DNA from 2 places in the Paenibacillus sp. JCM 9796 genome. Region 1 is predicted to be linked to the other one. Evidence: predicted binding sites of a transcription regulator. Region 1 holds the regulator's gene; the other holds the start of a gene.
What was found. Region 1 encodes LexA, which represses DNA repair genes until DNA is damaged. Its sites were predicted from a motif close to CGAACATATGTTCG; they were not measured.

Region 1 (7,542 bases):
CGTCAAGCTGGAACGTAAATCCCCAAAGGAGACATATAAATTTATATGAAAAAAACGAGCCATGAAATTACGCCGGACCACCAAGAACGCGCAGTACTGGTGAGTCTGGTTACGCAGGAATTAAAGCGCGAGGAAACGTACGACCCCGACTATTCACTGGCCGAGCTTATCCGGCTCGCCGAGACGGCCAATGTCGAAGTGCTCGGAACAATGACGCAAAATAAAGAATACGCCGATTCCAAGTGGTTCATAGGCAAAGGAAAAGCGCAAGAATTGAAAGAGCTGCTGGAGGAGAAAGGCGCGAACACGGCCATCTTCGACCAGGAGCTGTCGGGCGCGCAGGTGCGCAATCTGGAGCAGTTTCTGGATGTGAAAATCATCGACCGGACCCAGCTGATTCTGGATATTTTCGCCGGCCGCGCCAAGACGCGCGAGGGGATCATCCAGGTCGAGCTGGCGCAGCTTAGCTATTTGCTGCCGCGGCTGTCCGGCCACGGGAAGAATTTATCCCGGCTCGGCGGCGGCATTGGGACCCGGGGACCCGGGGAGTCGAAGCTGGAGACGGACCGCCGTCATATCCGCGATCGGATCAGCGAGCTGAAGCGCCAGCTGCAGGAAGTGGTGAAGCACCGTACGCTTCACCGGGAGCGGCGTAAGAAGACCGGCGTCTTTCAAGTCGCTCTCGTCGGGTATACGAACGCCGGCAAGTCTACGCTGCTTCGCCAGCTAACGCAAGCCGACGTGTATGTCGAGAACCAGTTGTTTGCCACGCTCGATCCGACCTCGCGCTCGCTGAAGCTGCCGACCGGATTGGAGATCGTCTTGACCGATACGGTCGGGTTCATTCAGAACTTGCCGCACGATTTGGTCGCGGCTTTCCGCGCGACGCTCGAGGAGGCCAACGAAGCGGATCTTATTCTGCACGTTGTGGACAGTTCCACCGAGATGATGACGATCCAGATGAAGGTCGTCGATGAGGTGCTCGAAGAGCTCGGCGCACACGGCAAGGATCGGATAACCGTGTTTAACAAAATCGATCTGTGCACGCCGGAGCAATTGGAGATGCTGATGACCGAAGGCGATTACTTGCGCATCTCGGCTTATCGCGAAGAAGATCTCGGGCGATTGATCGACGCGTTAGAGAAACATTTGATGGGCGACAGCCGGACGTACCGTATTCCTGCCGATAAGGGGGATGTCATCTCGCTTGTGTACCGCGTAGGCGAGGTGCTGGAGAATGAAGTGGACGGCAGCGACATGCTGTTCAAGGTACGGGTAAACAATAAAGAGTTCGATAAGATAGGATACATGCTGGCTGCATACGATTCGGCGCGTGCGCCGCAGGGAGAGAACAGAGGAGAGACGTCGGAACATGTTTAACGAGCAGGTGCTCGCCTTGATGGAGAAGGCGGAGAAGGTAGTCGGGGAACGAATGAATGAACTCGATCGGTTGATCGATCGCAATCAGTGGAAAGTCATACGTGCGTTTCAGAAGTTTAAAGTAAGCGATTATCATTTTGCCGGCTCGACCGGATATGGCTATAATGATCGCGGACGCGAAGTGCTCGATCTCGTGTATGCCGACGTGTTCGGCGCCGAGGCGGCGCTGGTGCGTCCGCATTTCGTGTCGGGCACGCATACGATCGGGACGGCGCTCTTCGGCGTCCTGCGGCCCGGTGACGAGCTGCTGTCGATTACAGGTCGTCCGTACGACACGCTGCACAAGGTGATAGGCAAACCGGGCGACGGACTCGGCTCGCTGCAAGACTGGGGCATCGGCTACGGCGAGGTGGAGCTGCTTGAAGACGGTTCGCCGAACTATGAAGAGATCGCCCGGCGCATCACTCCGCGAACGAGAGTGATCGGCATTCAACGGTCGCGCGGGTATTCATGGCGTGCCTCGTTCACCGTCGAGCAGATTGGCGAGATGGTTCGTTTCGTGAAAGAAATAAAGCCGGACGTTATCGTATTCGTGGACAACTGTTACGGCGAATTCACGGAGCTTAACGAACCAACCGAAGTCGGGGCCGACTTGATCGCCGGTTCGCTGATTAAGAACCCGGGCGGCGGATTGGCTCCTACAGGCGGCTATATCGCGGGCAAGCGCGAGTATGTTGAGCTGGCGTCCTACCGGTTGACCGCTCCGGGCATCGGCGGGGAGGTCGGCGCTATGCTCGGGACGACGCGGGCCTTGTTCCAAGGCTTGTATTTAGCGCCGCATACGGTTGGACAAGCTGTTAAAGGATCGGTGTTCGCGGCAGCACTGTTCGCCGAGCTGGGATTTACGACGCATCCGCGTTGGAACGATCCCCGCACCGATTTAATTCAGGCCATCCGGTTTACCGGGCCGGAGCATCTGATCGCCTTCGTTCAAGGCATTCAGCAGGCGGCGGCCGTAGACGCGCATGTCGTGCCGGAACCTTGGGATATGCCGGGTTACGAGCACCCGGTCATTATGGCGGCCGGAACCTTCATTCAGGGCGGCAGCCTGGAATTATCGGCCGACGCGCCGATTCGGGAGCCTTATATTGCCTACATGCAGGGAGGCTTGACGTATTCCCACTGTAAGCTCGGCGTTCTGACGGCCATCCAAAACATGATCGACCGCAAATTATTGTAATCATTACTTACATGTGGCATTAACCTGACATAACTTGACACGTTTCTAGAACATGGTTACAATAAAAGTAAGGTTTTATGTGTTAGGGGTGATAGTCATGAGTGATGATATCCGCCGTAATATGGCCCTTTTTCCGATCGGTATTGTTATGAAGCTGACGGATTTAACCGCCAGACAAATACGATACTACGAGCAGCATGAATTGATCATTCCAGCAAGAACCGGCGGCAACCAGCGTCTATACTCGTTCAACGATGTCGAGCGTCTTTTGGAGATCAAGGATTTGATCGAGAAGGGCGTTAACATCGCAGGAATTAAACAAGTGCTGCTGCCGGTCGACAAAGATTCGGAGGATGCAACCATCTTGAACGAGCAATCCGAAGTGAAACGCCGGGAACTGACCGATTCCCAGCTGCACAAGATGCTGAAGCAGCAGCTGATAGGCGGAGGCAAGCGACCGAATCATGTATCGTTGATTCAAGGCGAACTGTCTCGTTTTTTCAGAAAATAGGGTTTGGCCGAGGAGCGACCGCCGCTCTGTTCACCTGAGGCGGGGCGAGCGGTACCCCCTCGTTATTACGTACCGATTTTTAAGGAGGAGATTTCACAGTGACGGATAAGAACTACACGAAGGAAGATATTTTACGTATTGCCAAGGAACAAAACGTTCGATTCATTCGACTTCAATTTACGGATTTGCTCGGCACCATCAAGAACGTCGAAATACCTTTAAGCCAGCTTGAGAAGGCGCTTGATAATAAAATGATGTTTGATGGTTCTTCCATCGAGGGTTACGTTCGTATCGAAGAATCAGACATGTACTTATACCCGGATTTGAATACTTGGGTCGTGTTCCCATGGGTGACGGAAGATCGCGTGGCGCGTTTGATTTGCGATATTTATTTGCCGGACGGCCGTCCGTTCCCGGGCGACCCGCGCGGCATTCTGAAAGCGGCGTTGAAAGAAGCGTACGAAATGGGCTATACCGCGATGAACGTCGGGCCGGAACCGGAATTTTTCTTGTTCAAAACCGATGAGAAAGGCAATCCGACCATGGAACTGAACGACCAGGGCGGTTACTTCGACTTGGCGCCTACGGATCTCGGCGAGAACTGCCGCCGCGAAATCGTGTTAACGCTCGAAGAAATGGGCTTTGAGATCGAAGCGTCACACCACGAAGTGGCGCCGGGTCAGCACGAGATCGACTTTAAATATGCCGATGCGATTAAAGCGGCCGACCAAATTCAAACGTTCAAGCTCGTTGTGAAGACGGTAGCCCGTCAGCACGGCCTGCATGCCACATTCATGCCGAAGCCGTTGTTTGGCGTTAACGGCTCGGGCATGCATTGTCACCAATCGTTGTTCCGCGGTAAAGAGAATGCCTTCTACGACGAGAGCGACAAACTCGGCCTAAGCGCAGAAGCACGTCATTACATGGCTGGTATTTTGCGCCACGCCCGCGCGTTCGCGGCGATTACGAACCCGACCGTCAACTCGTACAAGCGTCTTGTACCGGGTTATGAAGCGCCTTGTTACGTCGCCTGGTCGGCCAGCAACCGCAGCCCGATGATCCGTATCCCGGCTTCCCGCGGTCTCAGCACGCGCGTTGAAGTGCGTAACCCGGATCCGGCGGCTAACCCGTACCTCGCGCTGGCCGTTATGTTGAAGGCCGGCCTTGACGGCATCAAGAAAAAAATGCAGCTGCCGCCTCCGACGGACCGCAATATTTACGTGATGACCGAAGAGGAGCGGGAAGAGCAAGGCATTCCGAGCTTGCCGATCAACTTGAAGCAAGCGCTCGACGAAATGCTTCGTGACGATGTCATTTGCGAAGCACTCGGCGATCATGCGCTGGCTCATTTCTTCGAGCTTAAGGAAATCGAGTATGACATTTACCGTACTCAAGTTCACGCTTGGGAGCGCGAGCAGTATTTAACGCTTTATTAATAATTAAAGAAACGGACGTTCGGCTGAGCCGAGCGTCCGTTTCTTTAATTTAGCAAGACCTATAAGGACCTAGCGGTGATCTTCCGTGAGGTTTTTTTATCGAAAAAACCTCACGATCCGGCAGCAGCCGAGCTTCGAGAGGTTATGAGTTGTTAGTGGATGTCGCGGAATACGCCGATGACTTTGCCAAGAATAGAAACGTTTTTCAACCGAATAGGCTCCATGCTCGGGTTTTGCGGCTGTAACCGAATATGGTCTCTTTCTTTATAGAACGTTTTCACCGTCGCCTCGTCTTCCTCGGTCATAGCCACGACGATGTCGCCGTTGTTGGCGGTCTGCTGCTGGCGGACGATCACATAATCCCCGTGATGAATGCCTGCGTCAATCATACTTTCGCCGACGACGCTTAACATGAACACGCTCTGATCGCCGACAAAGTGGCTGGGGAGCGGAAAGTAATCTTCAATGTTCTCCGTTGCTGTAATCGGAACCCCCGCCGTAACCCGTCCGATTAACGGAACGCGGGCTACCGAAACGGAGAACGCGCCTTCTCCTGGTTCCCCGTCCAGAATCTCAATGGCTCTTGGCTTGGTCGGATCTCGGCGGATAAGGCCCTTCTTCTCGAGCCTTTCCAAGTGTCCATGTACGGTGGAACTCGACGCCAAACCTACCGCTTCGCCGATTTCACGTACGGAAGGCGGGTAACCTTTATCCTTAACTTCATTTTTAATAAAATTTAAAATGGCCTGTTGACGGGAGGAAATCTTGCTCATCGTATCACTCCAATATATAGAAACTATTAATTGGAAGTATAGCACAGAATAGCCGTTCGTACAAACATAAGTTCGAGAAAATGCATTGACTCAAACATGTGTTCGTGTTATTTTGATATAAGAACAAATGTTTGGGGGTCGTCATTATGATGCATATCATTAGCAGTCAAACTTCGGTAAACGTGCCGTCCATGAATAGAACAGATGCGGTCGGCAATCGCAAACGGCTAGGGCGTCTGGCTCTGACGGGTCTTGTGTTGGCCATGATCATCGGGATCAGCACGGTGATCACGGCATTACTTGGGAATTCGGACGCTTATGCAGCCGCCTCCTTGCCGGCCGAACAACATACCGTTATCGTCGAACGAGGAGATACCTTGTGGAGTATCGCCAATGAACATATAGCTAAGGGTGGCAACCCGAGAGAATACATCTATGAGCTCAAAAAAAAGAACGGATTGAAGGACGCTTCGATTCGTGCCGGTCAACAATTGTTGCTTCCGTAATACCGCTCGCCCTGACATTTCAGGCTCTTCCCGCCTGTCAATTCTCTTGACAATCGTTATCCATAATGTCAAAGTATAATTTGATAACGAACGCCATTTGTCTGGACATGCTTGTCAGGTTCCGACAGCTGGCGACAACCGGAACACGAGAAGACTGGGAGGATAGGCATGTTGGAATCGGAACATGATGTTACCGTGAAGCGAATCAATGAACTCGCTCGAAAAGCGAAATCCGAAGGATTGAGCGAAGCGGAGTTGAACGAACGTAACGAATTGCGTAAAAAGTACATTGATTCTTTCAAATCTTCCTTACGTACTCAACTCGATAACATCAAATTTGTTGATGAAGATGAGAAGAAGTAGGAGGAGGGTTTTGATATGCAATATCGGGCTTTGGGTAAGAGCGGTATTCTGGTATCGGAACTTTGCTTAGGAACAATGACCTTCGGTCATACGACCGATGAACGGGAGTCCGTAGAGATGATAAACCGTTTCCTGGATAAAGGAGGGAACTTCATCGATACGGCAAACGTCTATGCAGGCGGCAGATCGGAAGAGATTGTCGGTAAAGCGATTCGCGAACGAAGATCGGACGTAGTTCTGGCTACTAAAGTTCGAATGAAGACCGGACCCGGACCGAACCAAGTCGGTCTATCCCGCAAGCATATCATGGATGCCGTCGAAGACAGTTTGCGACGCTTAGGAACCGATTATATCGATTTGTACCAAGTTCACGTTTGGGATCAGGTCACACCGATTGAAGAGACGCTTCGTGCGCTGGACGATTTAGTTGCATCAGGGAAGGTTCGGTACATCGGATGCTCGAATTTCTTGGCGTACCAGTTAATGAAATCGTTAAATCTAAGTGACTTCAACCGCTACGCGCGGTTTATTTCCATTCAACCGCAGTACAGTCTCGTGTGCCGCTCCATGGACCGCGAAGTGCTCCCTCTTTGCTTGGAGGAGAACGTAGGAGTCATCCCTTGGGCACCGCTTGGCGGCGGATTTTTGACAGGGCGCTACGAGCGCGGAAACGAACCGACGGAAGGGCGCCTTTCTAACAAAAACGGCGAGAGTCGATGGGAGCTGCGAAATACCGATAAGAATTTCCGAATCCTGGATGAGGTTCTTGGCGCAGCGGCAGAGACCAATAAAACGCCGGCACAAGTGGCGCTCAATTGGCTCATCCATAAGCAAGGGATTACATCGCCGATATTCGGCGCTCGTACGCTTGAACAGTTTGAAGATAATATGGGAGCGGTCGGCTGGAAGCTTTCCGACTTCATGTGGAAGCGGCTGGATGATGTCAGCGCGCTGGAATCGGAATATCCTTACCGGTTTATTGAGAAGTTTCATAGGCAGATCTAATCGAGAGCATAAGGGGTCACGATAATGTCGCGTAAATGGGAACGCATGGTACGTAAAAATACGAAGATCATGAATAAAAAACACGGCCAAAGCAGTTCGTCTTCGATTTCCGTTCGGTCTTCGGACGGGGCGGTTACTTTTAAAGGCCGCAGCTGGTTATTGCCATTGGTGCTCGTCGCCATGAGCGTGTTCTGTTTTATTGCCCTTCGTCCGCAAGCAGGCCAAGACGAGTCTATGTATTGGGTAACGGGCTTCAGTTATCTTTTCTTGGCATTGCTTATGTATTGGGCGCGCAGACCGTTTCTGAGGATTGGTAAAACTTCGCTGG
Region 2 (7,542 bases), 600 kb from region 1:
TCCGCAAAATCCGCGACCGCATTCCGGGCGTATCGCTTCGCACCTCGATTATCGTCGGTTTCCCGGGAGAGACGGACGAAGACTTCGAGAAGCTCAAAGCGTTCGTTCGCGAAGTAAAGTTCGACCGGCTAGGCGTCTTTACCTATTCGAAGGAAGAGGATACGCCGGCATCCCGGTTGCCGGATCAAGTGGCAGACGACGTGAAGGAATACCGGGCCAACGTGCTGATGGAAATACAGCGTGAAATCTCGAATGAACGCAACAGCGATCGGATCGGCCAAGTGATCGACGTGCTGATCGAAAAATACGACGGCCGGAACGATGTTTATGTCGGGCGTTCGCAGTTCGACGCGCCGGAAATCGACGGCGAGGTGTTTGCCCGCGGCGCCGATTTGCAGATCGGCGAAATTGCCAAGGTTCGCATTACGCATTCGTTCGAATTTGATCTGTCCGGGGAGGTTGTGGCATGAATTTAGCCAACCGGATTACGTTGGCGAGAATTTTTTTAGTACCGATCATCATGTTCTTCCTGCTCATTAACGTCAAATTCCCGCATGTCCGGATCGAGCAATTTACGATTACGTACAATCAGATTATCGCTGCGCTGATCTTTATTATTGCGGCCAGCACGGACAGCCTTGACGGTTATATCGCGAGAAAACGGAAGCTTGTCACGAATCTGGGCAAGCTTCTGGACCCGCTTGCCGACAAGCTGCTCGTATCCGCCGTACTCATCTCTCTGGTCGAGATGGATAAACTGGACGCCTGGATTGCGATTGTGATCATCAGCCGGGAGTTTGCAGTCACCGGCCTGCGTCAAATCGCTCTGCTGGAAGGCACCGTCATGGCTGCAAGCAAATGGGGCAAGTGGAAGACAGCGACGCAAATCACGGCGATTATTGCGCTTCTTATCAACAACTTCCCGTTTGCTTTCATCGATTTCCGTTTCGATCTCGTAGCCAGCTGGGTAGCTGCAATTATTACGCTTTATTCCGGCTTTGATTATTTTATTAAAAACAAACACGTTATCAATTTCGACGACAAGAAACAGTAGGGCGACCTATTGTTTTTGTTGTATCCGGAGGGGAATAGGATGAGAGCGGAAATTATCGCCGTCGGCACGGAGCTGCTGATGGGTCAAATCGCCAATACGAACGCGCAGTTTTTATCTAAAGGCTTGGCCGACCTGGGCATCGGCGTATATTTTCATACGGTCGTCGGTGACAATGCCGGACGGATCAAGGAATCGCTTGCGCTTGCGAAGAGCCGGGCCGACTTGATTATTTGCACGGGCGGTCTGGGGCCTACGCAGGACGACATAACGAAGGATGTGCTTGCCGAGGTGCTTGGACGGCCGCTGGTGATCCACCAGCCTTCGATGGACAAAATGACGGAGCTGTTCGCCAAACGAAACATGCCGATGGTCGAGAGCAACGCCCGGCAGGCGCTGATGCTGGAAGGGAGCGATCCCCTGGCGAACGAAACGGGCCTTGCGGTGGGCGTCGCCTTAACGGTGGACGGCACGCGCTACGTGCTTCTGCCGGGTCCGCCGAGCGAAATGAAGCCGATGTTCGAGCTTCAGGTCAAACCGTGGTTAGAAGCGAATGTCGAAGGTCTGGAGGCGCTTCATTCGACCATGCTCAAGTTTGCAGGCATCGGCGAGTCGTCGCTGGAGCATCAACTGATCGATTTGATCGACGCGCAGACGGATCCTACGATAGCGCCTTACGCCAAGGAAGGCGAGGTGGCCATTCGGTTAACGACGCGCGCAGGAAGCGCGCAGGAAGCCGCACGGAAGCTTAAACCGCTGGAGGATGAGATACGCCGCCGGCTCGGAGGCTTCATCTATGCGGCAGAAGACATCTCGCTCGAAGAATTCCTCTTGCGGGAGCTCGCTTTCCGCGGCCAAACACTCGCCGTGGCCGAAAGCTGCACCGGAGGACAGCTCAGCGATTTGCTGACGGCCGTACCGGGCAGCTCGAACGCTTTCGCCGGCGGGTTGATCAGTTATACGAACCAGGTGAAACACCGCGTGCTCGGCATTCCCTTGAACGAGCTCGAAGGCGAGGGAGCTCCCGGAGCCGTCAGCGCGGAAACGGCGATCCGGATGGCGGAGGCCGTACGGACTTTGTGCGGGGCCGATTACGGACTATCCGTCACCGGCGTGGCAGGACCCTCGGAATCGGAAGGCAAGCCGGTTGGCTTGGTGTATGTCGGGATTGCGGGCGGGGGCGAGGCGGCGGCGGTTGAGCTGCAAGCATGGGGCAACCGCTCGACAATCAAGCTGCGCGCGTCCAAAAGCGCGCTCTATCAGCTGTGGGAACGGCTAAAATCGTAGTTGCCGCTCACTAGAAAATAAAGTATAATAGATTTACGCGGAAGCACCGTAACAACTTTAAACCTTGTTACGGTTTTTATTTGGACCAAGATGCGAATATATGTTCGAGAAAAACCTTGGCAAAGGTTATGAAAACCGTTATGATGGAAACATAAGAGAATATAGAAGAGGGAAGTGAGTCTCTTGACGGATCGTCGCGCAGCACTGGAAAATGCCCTTCGTCAAATCGAGAAGCAGTTTGGTAAAGGGTCGATTATGAAACTGGGTGAATCTACCCACATGCAAGTGGAAACTATTCCAAGCGGCTCGCTTGCGCTCGATATCGCGCTCGGTATCGGCGGTTATCCGCGCGGTAGAATTATAGAAGTTTACGGACCGGAGTCTTCAGGTAAAACGACCGTAGCGCTGCATGCCATCGCGGAAGTGCAGAAGGTAGGCGGCACGGCGGCATTCATCGATGCGGAGCACGCTCTTGATCCGCTTTATGCAAGCAAGCTTGGCATCAACATCGACGAACTGCTCCTGTCACAGCCCGATACGGGCGAACAGGCGCTCGAGATCGCGGAAGCGCTCGTACGAAGCGGCGCGGTCGACATCATCGTCATCGACTCCGTAGCCGCGCTCGTGCCGAGAGCGGAGATCGAAGGGGAGATGGGGGATTCGCACGTCGGGCTGCAAGCGCGTCTGATGTCGCAAGCGCTGCGTAAGCTGTCCGGAGCGATCAACAAGTCGAAGACGATCGCCATCTTCATCAACCAGCTGCGCGAGAAAGTCGGCGTCATGTTCGGGAACCCGGAGACGACCCCCGGCGGACGGGCGCTCAAGTTTTATTCTTCCGTACGTTTGGACGTACGCCGCGTAGAAACGATCAAGCAAGGCAACGATATGGTCGGTAACCGGACGAAGATTAAAGTCGTTAAGAATAAAGTAGCGCCGCCGTTCAAACAAGCGGAGATCGATATCATGTACGGCGAAGGAATTTCCAAAGAGGGCAGCATCGTCGACATCGCGACAGAAATGGATATTATCCAGAAGAGCGGCGCGTGGTATTCCTACAGTGGCGAGCGTCTTGGTCAAGGCCGTGAGAACGCGAAGCAATTCTTGAAGGAAAATCCGCATCTGGCGGATGCGATCGAGAAGAAAATTCGGGAAACCAGCAATTTGGTTGCAGTAGTCGGACCGAATACGGACGATGATGAAGAGGAAGAAGAGGATTTGGCAGTACTCGAATAAATCGGCTTAAGGCACCTTTTCTTAGCAGAAGGGTGCCTTTTCGCCGTTTCTTGTGGAGGTAGTATGGATGACCGGTTATCAAGAAAGCGCACCGCTGGGCGGTTTTATTACGAAAGTGGAGCGTCAGGCGAGAGCTCAGCAGCGGTACAATGTTTTCATAGACGATAAGTTGGCTTTTTCCGTCCATGAAGACATTATGATCAAGTACCGGCTCTTAAAGGGTGCGCAGGTGGAGTCTGCGGAGATGGAACGGATTCTGGCGGCTGAAGAGAGGCATAAGGCTTACTTGAGCGCTGTTCGATTGCTGGCGAGCCGGCTTCGCTCCGAACACGAGATGCGTTCGCGGCTGAAGGAAAAGGAATTTCAGCCGGATGTCATCGAAGACGTGATTTCCCGGCTGAGAACGGAAGGGTACTTGAATGACGCTTTGTTTGCGGAACAAATGGCGAAGCAGCGTTCGCAATCGCAAAAGAAAGGGCGTCACTGGATCAAACAGGAATTGAAGCAAAAGGGCGTACCCAACGAGCATATCGAAACGGCTCTTGCCGGAGTGGACGCGGAGACGGAGCGGGAGGCGGCCTACGCGCTCGTTTCCAGACGTTACAAGCGGGAGTGGGAGGAAGACCCGTCGAAAGCCCGGCGGAAAATCGCTTCCTTCTTGCAGCGCAGAGGGTACACGTTAACCGTCGTTCAACAAGTTCTGGGCAAAATGCCGCAGCGCAGCATGGACGATGATGACTTGGCGGAGTTGGATCTTTCGGAATATGAGTGATCCGATTAAAATATTTATCCTATTTAGATAGGGGGCGAAGGCCAACAGCTTGACAAGCTTCTTGACCAAACTATAAAATAATCATGTATATTCATCATATACAGAATCATTCCTTGACAGCCCAAGGAGACGATTCGCAAAGTAAAATCGCCAATTTTTACTTTTTCTAACGTATGTAGAATGGATTAAACAACCTGATTATCCCAAGCTTACCCCTTGGAGAAACAACGAGGGAGGTGAACTGGATGGAACCGATCATCTGGATCCTGATTGTTCTCGTTGTTGGTGTACTATGCTTCGGGATCGGTTATTTTATCCGCAAGTCCCTTGCAGAGGCGAAAATTTCAAGTGCTGAACATGCCGCACAGCAGATCATCGACAACGCTCGCAAAGAAGCGGAGGCACTGAAAAAGGAAACGGTTCTGGAAGCGAAGGACGAAATTCACAAGCTCAGAACCGAAGCTGAAAAAGACATTCGTGAACGTCGAAACGAAACACAACGACAAGAGAGACGACTGTTGCAAAAAGAGGAATCGCTGGATAAAAAATTAGAATCTCTTGAGAAAAAAGAAGAGCAGGTCGCCAACAAGGAGAAACGAATCGAAGAAACCCAAGCGCAAATTGATCAGATTTATCGTGATCAAGTTTCCGAGTTGGAGCGAATTTCCTCGTTGACGATGGATGATGCGAAACAGATCATCTTGACGAACGTGGAGCGGGAAGTTCGCCATGAAACCGCGCAATTGATTAAAGAAATCGAACAACAAGCCAAAGAAGAAGGCGACAAGAAGGCCAGAGACATTATTACTTTGGCCATCCAAAGATGCGCCGCGGATCATGTGGCCGAAACCACCGTATCCGTTGTTGCGCTTCCTAACGAAGAAATGAAAGGGCGCATTATCGGTAGAGAAGGCCGTAACATCCGGGCACTGGAAACTTTGACCGGTATCGACCTCATTATCGACGATACGCCGGAAGCGGTTATCTTGTCCGGCTTCGATCCGATTCGCCGTGAAATTGCGCGTACGTCGCTTGAGAAGCTCGTAGCCGACGGACGTATTCACCCGGCTCGAATCGAAGAAATGGTGGAGAAGTCCCGCAAAGAAGTGGACGAGCGGATTCGCGAGTACGGCGAGCAAGCGACTTTCGAAACCGGCGTACACGGACTCCACCCGGATCTGATCAAAATTCTGGGTCGTCTGAAATTCCGTACCAGCTACGGTCAGAACGTGCTGAAGCATTCCATGGAGGTCGCTTACCTCGCAGGACTGATGGCAGGAGAGCTCGGAGAAGACGTGACATTGGCGAAACGTGCCGGACTTCTTCATGACATCGGGAAAGCGCTGGATCACGAAGTGGAAGGCTCGCACGTGGAGATCGGCGTGGAGATCGCCAAGAAGTACAAAGAACATCCAGTCGTTATTAACAGTATCGCCTCGCATCACGGCGATACGGAAGCGACATCGGTCATCGCCATGCTCGTCGGCGCAGCGGATGCTTTATCCGCAGCAAGACCGGGTGCGCGCAGAGAAACGCTGGAGACGTACATCCGTCGTCTCGAGAAGCTTGAGGAAATCTCGGAATCGTTCGATGGCGTAGAGAAATCTTTTGCCATTCAAGCGGGGCGTGAGGTTCGCGTCATGGTCCAACCGGAGAAAGTGGACGACACCGAGGCGTTCCGATTGGCTCGGGATATTACGAAGAAAATCGAGAGCGAACTCGATTATCCGGGTCATATTAAAGTGACGGTCATTCGCGAGACGCGTGCCGTAGAATATGCCAAATAACCTGAGAGCAGCACAATCCGAAAGAGAAGTGGCCGACACAGCCACTTCTCTTTCATTAGGTAGACCGATGAGCATGTATAGGGGGTTACGAACATTAGACTGTTATTTATTGGAGACATCGTAGGCTCGGTCGGACGCAAGGCGCTAAAGACGTGCTTGCCGAAGCTGAAATTGAAGTACAACCCGACCTGGATTGTCGTGAACGGAGAGAACGCAGCGGCGGGCCGCGGCATTACGTCGGCGATTACGCGCGAATTTTACGAGCTTGGCGTTCAGGGGATTACGATGGGGAATCATACGTGGGATCAGAAGGACATCTTTGAATTTATCGATGGGGACGACCGGATTGTCCGGCCGGCCAATTATCCGGCTGGCACACCGGGCAAAGGATTGACATTCGTAAAGACCAAAGACAAGGAGCTGGCGATCATCAATCTGATGGGACGCACGTTCCTGCCGCCGCTGGATTGTCCCTTCGCGAAAGCCGACGAATTGGTAGAGGCGGCGCGTAAACGAACGCCGTACATATTCGTTGACTTCCATGCCGAGGCAACGTCGGAGAAGCTGGCTATGGGCTGGCATTTGGACGGCCGCGTGTCGGCCGTGGTCGGTACGCATACGCATGTGCAAACGCATGACGAGCGCATTTTCCCGCAAGGAACGGCCTATTTGACCGATGTCGGCATGGTGGGACCCCGTGACGGTATTCTGGGCATGGAGCGGACGGCTGTTTTATATAAATTTATGACCCAGCTGCCGTCCCGGTTCGTCGTGGATGAAGGCCAGTGGCACTTCCACGCCGTCTGTATCGACTTGAATCCGACGACCGGACTCGGTCAGAAGATGCAGCTGATCCGGATGAATGAAGAAGACCTGTTGTTCGAATAGGCGGCTTGCTCCTTGCCGCTTTTTCTAAATTGACAAACAATTCAAATATTTTCGAAAATACCACTTTCGGTTAGAAGGAATTAACCGCAAATTCCTAGAATATGATTAGTACTGGAAGCTATCATCATTCCCGAGGAGGTACTTTTCATGGAAGTATTAAAGGTTTCAGCAAAATCCAACCCAAATTCCGTTGCTGGCGCACTTGCCGGAGTGTTGCGTGAACGTGGGGCGGCGGAGCTCCAGGCTATCGGCGCAGGGGCGCTTAATCAAGCTATTAAAGCGGTAGCGATCGCCCGAGGATTTGTGGCTCCCAGCGGGGTTGATTTGATTTGCATACCAGCGTTTACCGATATTGTCATTGACGGTGAAGATCGCACGGCGATCAAGCTGATCGTGGAGCCGAGATAGTTCATATACGTTCATATCATAAACCCAAACGCCTGTTTACGCCGTAGACAGGTTTTTTTGGGCTGTGCGCCGGCAGGCGAAGAGAGGGAGGATGAGAGATCGTGACCAGGATCGTC

Region 2: the regulator LexA is predicted to act here: its motif matches at 2,432-2,445, upstream of recA (recombinase RecA).

What each region holds. Positions count from the first base shown of each region.
Region 1 is NZ_AP043723.1:110,134-117,675, reverse strand. Features, by position in the region: gene spoVK (stage V sporulation protein K) at 1-49, shown strand, start outside; gene hflX (GTPase HflX) at 46-1,380, shown strand; gene ACZ439_RS00575 (methionine gamma-lyase family protein) at 1,373-2,620, shown strand; gene ACZ439_RS00570 (MerR family transcriptional regulator) at 2,718-3,131, shown strand; gene glnA (type I glutamate--ammonia ligase) at 3,230-4,567, shown strand; gene lexA (transcriptional repressor LexA) at 4,720-5,340, opposite strand; gene ACZ439_RS00555 (LysM peptidoglycan-binding domain-containing protein) at 5,487-5,846, shown strand; gene ACZ439_RS00550 (DUF896 domain-containing protein) at 6,015-6,209, shown strand; gene ACZ439_RS00545 (aldo/keto reductase) at 6,225-7,214, shown strand; gene ACZ439_RS00540 (hypothetical protein) at 7,239-7,542, shown strand, end outside.
Region 2 is NZ_AP043723.1:5,169,588-5,177,129, forward strand. Features, by position in the region: gene rimO (30S ribosomal protein S12 methylthiotransferase RimO) at 1-470, shown strand, start outside; gene pgsA (CDP-diacylglycerol--glycerol-3-phosphate 3-phosphatidyltransferase) at 467-1,054, shown strand; gene ACZ439_RS24880 (competence/damage-inducible protein A) at 1,094-2,338, shown strand; gene recA (recombinase RecA) at 2,522-3,571, shown strand; gene ACZ439_RS24890 (RecX family transcriptional regulator) at 3,639-4,343, shown strand; gene rny (ribonuclease Y) at 4,589-6,130, shown strand; gene ACZ439_RS24900 (TIGR00282 family metallophosphoesterase) at 6,224-7,018, shown strand; gene ACZ439_RS24905 (stage V sporulation protein S) at 7,166-7,426, shown strand; gene ACZ439_RS24910 (dipeptidase) at 7,528-7,542, shown strand, end outside.